Regions from separate parts of the Bacillus sp. LR_5 genome, predicted to be linked through region 3. Evidence: riboswitches for the same ligand, from Rfam matches in the RefSeq annotation. Region 3 holds a riboswitch; each other region holds the start of a gene.

Region 1 (2,266 bases), on a different contig from region 3:
ACAATTGCAGCTAACGATTCAAACGGCGGCATTACCGGGGTCGCGCCTGAGGCAAGCCTATTGATTGTGAAGGTTCTTGGCGGTGAAAACGGCAGCGGACAATACGAATGGATTATTAACGGCATTAACTACGCGGTGGAACAGAAAGTCGATATCATCTCAATGTCCCTTGGCGGACCAAGCGATGTGCCAGAGCTGGCAGAAGCAGTGAAGAACGCCGTCAAAAACGGAGTGCTTGTCGTTTGCGCAGCGGGAAATGAGGGTGACGGAGACGAACGCACAGAAGAGCTTTCCTACCCTGCGGCTTATAATGAAGTCATCGCGGTTGGATCTGTTTCGGTAGCGCGAGAATTATCAGAATTTTCTAACGCGAATAAAGAGATTGACCTTGTGGCTCCCGGAGAAAATATCTTATCCACTCTTCCTAACAAGAAGTACGGTAAGCTTACCGGCACTTCAATGGCTGCTCCCCATGTCAGCGGAGCGCTTGCTTTAATCAAAAGCTATGAAGAAGAATCATTTCAAAGAAAGCTTTCTGAATCTGAGGTTTATGCACAGCTGATCCGCAGGACTCTTCCGCTTGATATTGCTAAAACGCTGGCAGGCAATGGATTCCTGTATTTAACTGCTCCTGATGAGCTGGCAGAAAGAGCAGAGCAATCACATTTGATGACCCTATAAAATTATTTTTCTTATATAACATAAACCAAATATTGTAAATGAAATTTCAAATTCTATGTTGACAGCGAATTTGAATTACTGTTAAGATTACCAACAAATGATTCAACTTTTCAAAAAATTAATAACATTTTCTCTTATCGAGAGTTGGGCGAGGGATTGGCCTTTTGACCCCAACAGCAACCGACCGTAATTCCATTGTGAAATGGGGCGCACTGCTTTTCGCGCCGAGACTGATGTCTCATAAGGCACGGTGCTAATTCCATCAGATTGTGTCTGAGAGATGAGAGAGGCAGTGTTTTACGCAGAAAAGCCTCTTTCTCTCATGGGAAAGAGGCTTTTTATTGTGAGAAAACCTCTTAGCGGCCTGTATCCGCGGGTTAACGAGAGTGTTTTACATATAAAGGAGGAGAAACAATGACAACCATCAAAACATCGAATGTAGGATTCCCGAGAATTGGACTGAACAGAGAATGGAAAAAAGCACTTGAAGCGTATTGGAAAGGCAGCACTGATAAAGATACGTTTTTAAAGCAAATCGACGACCTATTTTTATCCGCAGCAAAAACACAAATTGACCAGCAGATTGATGTTGTGCCTGTTTCTGATTTCACACAGTATGACCATGTACTCGACACAGCAGTCAGCTTCAACTGGATTCCGAAACGGTTCAGACATTTGACTGACGCTACCGATACATACTTTGCTATCGCCCGCGGAATAAAAGACGCCGTATCCAGTGAAATGACAAAATGGTTTAATACAAATTACCATTACATCGTTCCGGAATATGACGAGAGCATTGAATTCCGCCTGACAAGAAACAAACAGCTCACAGATTACCGCCGGATCAAACAGGAATACGGAGTTGAAACAAAACCTGTGATTGTCGGCCCTTATACATTCGTCACGCTTGCTAAAGGCTATGAACCGTCTGAAGCAAAAGCGATCCAAAAACGCCTTGTGCCGTTATATGTACAGCTTCTGAAAGAGCTTGAAGAAGAAGGCGTAAAATGGGTTCAAATCGATGAGCCGGCGCTTGTTACAGCTTCTGCCGAAGATGTCCGCGGCGCAAAAGAATTATTTGAAAGCATGACTAACGAGCTTTCATCCTTGAATGTGCTTTTGCAGACGTATTTTGATTCTGTTGATGCTTATGAAGAGCTGATCTCTTACCCGGTACAGGGAATTGGCCTTGATTTCGTTCACGATAAAGGCAGAAACCTGGAACAGCTGAAAACACACGGATTCCCAACAGACAAAGTGCTGGCAGCCGGCGTTATCGACGGACGCAACATTTGGAAAGCGGATCTTGAAGAACGTCTCGATGCCGTTCTTGATATTCTCAGCATTGCAAAGGTTGATGAACTGTGGATTCAGCCTTCCAGCAGCCTGCTGCATGTTCCGGTAGCGAAGCACCCTGATGAGCATTTGGAAAAGGATCTGCTGAACGGATTATCCTACGCAAAAGAAAAACTAGCCGAGCTGACAGCTTTGAAAGAAGGTTTAGTATCAGGAAAAGCGGCGATCAGCGAACAGATTCAGCAGGCGAAAGCGGATATTCAGGCGCTCAAACAGTTTGCAACAG
Region 2 (2,266 bases), on a different contig from region 3:
AAAGGATGCTCTCAGCGTCAAATGAGGCGGGATCAGAGAGTAGCTTGGGTCATAGCGCTTTCTGTAAGAGTTTGCAAGGTCTTGGAGCTTTTTTGATGGAAATAAAACGATTCCATATTTCATATTATGTCCCTCCTGGAAATAAAGTATGATAGAGTGTTAAAGCATTTTTTTCAGCGCCGGGGTGATGAGCGGCTGCCAGTATGTCCATTTGTGGTCTCCGTCAAATGGCTCGAAATCATAATCGGAAAGCTTTTTCTCCAGCAGCTGTTTCAGCTCCCGGTTCGGTTCTGTAAAGTCCAGAATGTTCCCGTCTGTCGTGTGGACGTCAGTTTCTTTTGTTCCGATTTGGTGATAAATAGAGAGGTGTTTGATATCGTCTGACTGTTTTACGGCTTCTAGTACGTGTTTGTCAACATAGGGAGACTGCATGATGATGTTGCCAAACATATTCGGATAATCAAGCGCTGTCATAAGTGACACGGTTGCTCCGAGCGAATCACCTATCAGCGTTCGGCCGTAACCGATCTGATAGGTTGGATACTCATCATCTGCAAAAGGAACGAGCTCATGGGCGATGAACCGTTTATAAGCCGAAAATTTTGAACCCTCCGGATGATAGGTGTTTCTGCGCTCTTTTACATCCTTATAAGGAACACCGATAATAATGCTCCGGTCTATTTCGCGTTTCGACAGCAATTCCTCAACCTGTCTGCCGATTCTCCCCAGCCTGAAATAATCGTGGCCGTCCTGCGCGATAATGACATGGTATTTATAAAGCGGGGAGTAGTTGGACGGCAGATAAACAAGCAAGGTCATTTCCTCGTTAAGCTCTTTTGAAAAGAATTTCTTTTCTTGCACTGTGCCGTTTTTCGGTGCCATAAAAACATTCCTCCAGGACATCACTATACTTTCTTGCATTTTCAATTATTGTACCATGAATTATTAGAAATTTCTCTCTTTAAACGGTTCGGCACACGAAGAAAAAAGTGTTGAAATAAACTGTGAATTGCGCTAATATAAAACAATCAGAAAATTGAAATCGATATTTCTTATCGTGAGAGGTGGAGGGACTGGCCCTTAGAAACCTCAGCAACCGGCTTGTTTTGCATGTGCAAAGCGCCAAGGTGCTAAATCCAGCAAGCGTTTTTTATGCTTGGAAGATAAGAAGAAGCGTTAAACCCCTTCTTCTTATGAAGAAGGGGTTTTTATTTTGAAAAGGGAAGGTGTCAGCTATATGTCACAGCACGTTGAAACGAAATTAGCTCAAATTGGGAACCGTAGCGATGAAGTCACGGGAACAGTGAGTGCTCCTATCTATTTATCAACAGCATACCGCCACAGAGGGATCGGAGAATCTACCGGATTTGATTATGTCCGCACAAAAAATCCGACACGCCAGCTTGTTGAGGACGCCATCGCTAACTTAGAAAACGGCGCGAGAGGGCTTGCCTTTAGTTCGGGAATGGCTGCTATCCAAACGATTATGGCGCTGTTTAAAAGCGGAGATGAACTGATCGTTTCATCGGACCTATATGGCGGCACGTACCGTTTATTTGAAAATGAATGGAAAAAATACGGATTGACTTTTCATTATGATGATTTCAGCGATGAGGACTGTTTACGCTCTAAGATTACGCCGAATACAAAAGCGGTGTTTGTGGAAACGCCGACAAACCCCCTCATGCAGGAGGCGGACATTGCACATATTGCCCGGATTACAAAGGAGCACGGTCTTCTGCTGATCGTAGATAATACATTTTATACACCGGTCTTGCAGCGGCCGCTTGAGCTGGGAGCTGACATTGTCATTCACAGCGCAACCAAGTATTTAGGCGGGCATAACGATCTGCTTGCTGGACTTGTCGTGGTGAAGGATGAGCAGCTCGGAGAGGAAATGTTTCAGCATCAAAATGCAATCGGCGCCGTCCTGCCGCCATTTGATTCGTGGCTTCTGATGAGAGGAATGAAGACGCTGAGCCTCAGAATGGGCCAGCATCAGGCAAACGCGCAGGAGCTTGCGGCGTTTTTAGAAGAGCAGGAAGAAATTTCGGATGTGCTGTATCCCGGAAAAGGCGGCATGCTGTCCTTCCGTCTGCAAAAAGAAGAATGGGTCAATCCGTTTTTAAAAGCGCTGAAGACCATTTGTTTTGCAGAAAGCCTCGGCGGGGTGGAAAGCTTTATTACATACCCTGCGACCCAGACGCACATGGATATTCCTGAAGAGATCCGCATCGCAAACGGGGTGTGCAATCGGTTGCTGCGC
Region 3 (2,266 bases):
GAATCGCCAGCGCATCTTCTTTTGGAAGCGCAACCGAACCGTATGGAGATGGGAAGAGACTGAAGTCAGCACCGCAATACCGGTTCAATTTTCCGAGCAAAAGAGCATGAGAAAATCCGTAGAACGGAGAAGACGTAAACGCCCCGCTGACAGCTGGATGTGCCATAATCGGGATTGCGATTTCGGGATCTTCCGCTAGGCTTTGCATGACGTCCAAGCCGTAAGCGAAGACATTAAACAAAAGCGCATCTGCTCCTAATTCGGCAGCGCGTCTCGCTTTGTCTTTCAGATCAGCCGTACGTCCAGTCAAATTGACCGCATACAGCGTTTTATGCCCGGTTTGCTCATACGTTTCTTTCAATATTTGCTTTCCTTCTGTAATTCTTGTTTCAAAAGGCGCCAGACCTGTCTCAAAGAAAATTTCATCGTCCTTAATCAAATCAACTCCGCCAAGCGCCTGCTGCCTGAGCTGTTCTTTAATATCACTCAGATCCCTTCCGATAACCCCTTTAAAAATGCTCATTAACAGCGGTCTCTCAAACTCTCCCAGCAGCTTCCGGATGCCGTATACGCCAAACTTCGGTCCCGGCAGCGTGCGCTTAAATGCTTCAGAGAAGTGAAGATCGAGTAATTTGATTTTTCCGTCCAGCGACAGCTTGCCAAACACTGTTGTCAGCAAAGCCGGAATATCCTGAGAGAAATTGATTTCAGGATAGGCAATTGTGATCACCGCTTGTTTCCCTGATGCAGGAGTTCCCTCTCTTTCCTCGACCTTTATCACCCGCCCCTTGTGCTTTTGCATTTGCTCCTGTTTTACAAGGGGCAGATCTGTCCATGAGCCTACTGTCAATCCTGTTGCGATTTGTTCTGCTTTTTTCTCTGTATCGGCTCCCGGTTCGGTCAGGAGATATGTTGCTAATAACTCACTCATGCCAGAGCTCCTTTCATTTCATCCATATAAAAAAACCTCTTCAAACAGCAATCGCGTCTAAAGAGGTTTCGTTTCTCGTCCGAATCTTATCTCTCAGCCGCCAGCTGCAAGAATTAGCACCGTGCTTTATAAGTCGGTTGCCGGGCTTCATCGGGCTCGTCCCTCTGCCTGCTCTTGATAAGAAAATATAGATTTTATAAATTATTTTGAATTATCCCATCGTTATCAGATCTTGTCAATGCTTTTTTGGGTAAACAGGTTCAGTTTCCCAATTCGATAAGCGGCTTCTTTGAGTCTTTCTTCACTTGTCAGCAGTCCGACTCTGACGTAGCCCTCGCCATATTCACCGAAGCCGTTTCCAGCCGCAACCGCCACATTCGCTTTTTCCAGCAAAAGGTCTGAGAACTGCTCGGAAGTATAGCCTTCAGGCACAGGCAGCCATGCAAAAAATGAACCTGCCGGAGCTGTCACATCCCAGCCGATTTCCCGGCATGCCGCAATCCAAGCGTTTCGCCTGCTCTCATATCGGGCATTTTGCTCCGCCACACACGTCTGATCAGCTAGCAGTGCCGCCGCTGCAGCCTCCTGAGTCGCTCTGAAAAGACTGACAAACATATGGTCTTGATAAAGATTGATCGCTTCAATGACCGAAGCGTTTCCGACAGCAAAACCGACCCGCCACCCTGCCATGTTATACGTTTTTGACAGCGTATAAATTTCAATTCCGATATCCTTCGCACCTTCAGTCTGCAAAAAGCTTAACGGCTTGCAGCCGTCAAATCCTACAGCGCCGTAAGCAAAATCATGAACGACACAGATCCCGTTTTCTTTCGCAAAACTCACGGTTTCTTCAAAAAACTCGGAGGTAGCAACAGCTCCCGTCGGATTATTCGGATAATTCAAATACATCAATTTCGCCTGTTCCCTTACTTCAGCCGCGATGCTGCTGTAATCAGGAAGAAACGCCCTGTCCTTTACGAGCGGCATCATTTCCATCTTCGCTTTCGCGAGTGTGACACCTGACCAGTAATCAGGATAGCCCGGATCCGGAACTAAAATCGTATCACCCGGATTCAACAAGCATTGCGGGAGCTCGACCAGACCGGCTTTCCCGCCGAATAATACAGCGACTTCAGTTTCCGGGTCAAGATCGATGCCGTATTCTCGTTTATAAAATGCTGCTGCGGCTGATTTCAGACTATATGAGCCGCGAAAAGTCGAGTATTTATGATTTTCAGGATCCGCAACGGCTCGTTTCATTTCCTCGACGATATGTTCCGGAGTCGGCTGATCCGGATTTCCCTGTCCGAGATTGATGACGTCGTGTCCTTCTGC

The links. Region 3 has a riboswitch for S-adenosylmethionine ahead of mtnW (2,3-diketo-5-methylthiopentyl-1-phosphate enolase). Riboswitches for the same ligand answer to the same signal wherever they lie in the genome.
Region 1: linked by a shared signal. The riboswitch ahead of metE (5-methyltetrahydropteroyltriglutamate--homocysteine S-methyltransferase) and the one ahead of mtnW (2,3-diketo-5-methylthiopentyl-1-phosphate enolase) in region 3 are both predicted to bind S-adenosylmethionine.
Region 2: linked by a shared signal. The riboswitch ahead of metI (cystathionine gamma-synthase/O-acetylhomoserine thiolyase) and the one ahead of mtnW (2,3-diketo-5-methylthiopentyl-1-phosphate enolase) in region 3 are both predicted to bind S-adenosylmethionine.

What each region holds. Positions count from the first base shown of each region.
Region 1 covers NZ_JAVAXX010000002.1:147,437-149,702, reverse strand. Annotated here, with positions in the region: partial or broken gene isp (serine protease Isp) at 1-681, shown strand, start outside; SAM riboswitch class I at 813-968, shown strand; gene metE (5-methyltetrahydropteroyltriglutamate--homocysteine S-methyltransferase) at 1,096-2,266, shown strand, end outside.
Region 2 covers NZ_JAVAXX010000198.1:3,207-5,472, reverse strand. Annotated here, with positions in the region: gene RAC86_RS27275 (YjcG family protein) at 1-123, opposite strand, end outside; gene RAC86_RS27270 (esterase family protein) at 160-882, opposite strand; SAM riboswitch class I at 1,050-1,170, shown strand; gene metI (cystathionine gamma-synthase/O-acetylhomoserine thiolyase) at 1,238-2,266, shown strand, end outside.
Region 3 covers NZ_JAVAXX010000380.1:2,659-4,924, forward strand. Annotated here, with positions in the region: gene mtnW (2,3-diketo-5-methylthiopentyl-1-phosphate enolase) at 1-931, opposite strand, end outside; SAM riboswitch class I at 1,015-1,115, opposite strand; partial or broken gene mtnE (methionine-glutamine aminotransferase) at 1,157-2,266, opposite strand, start outside.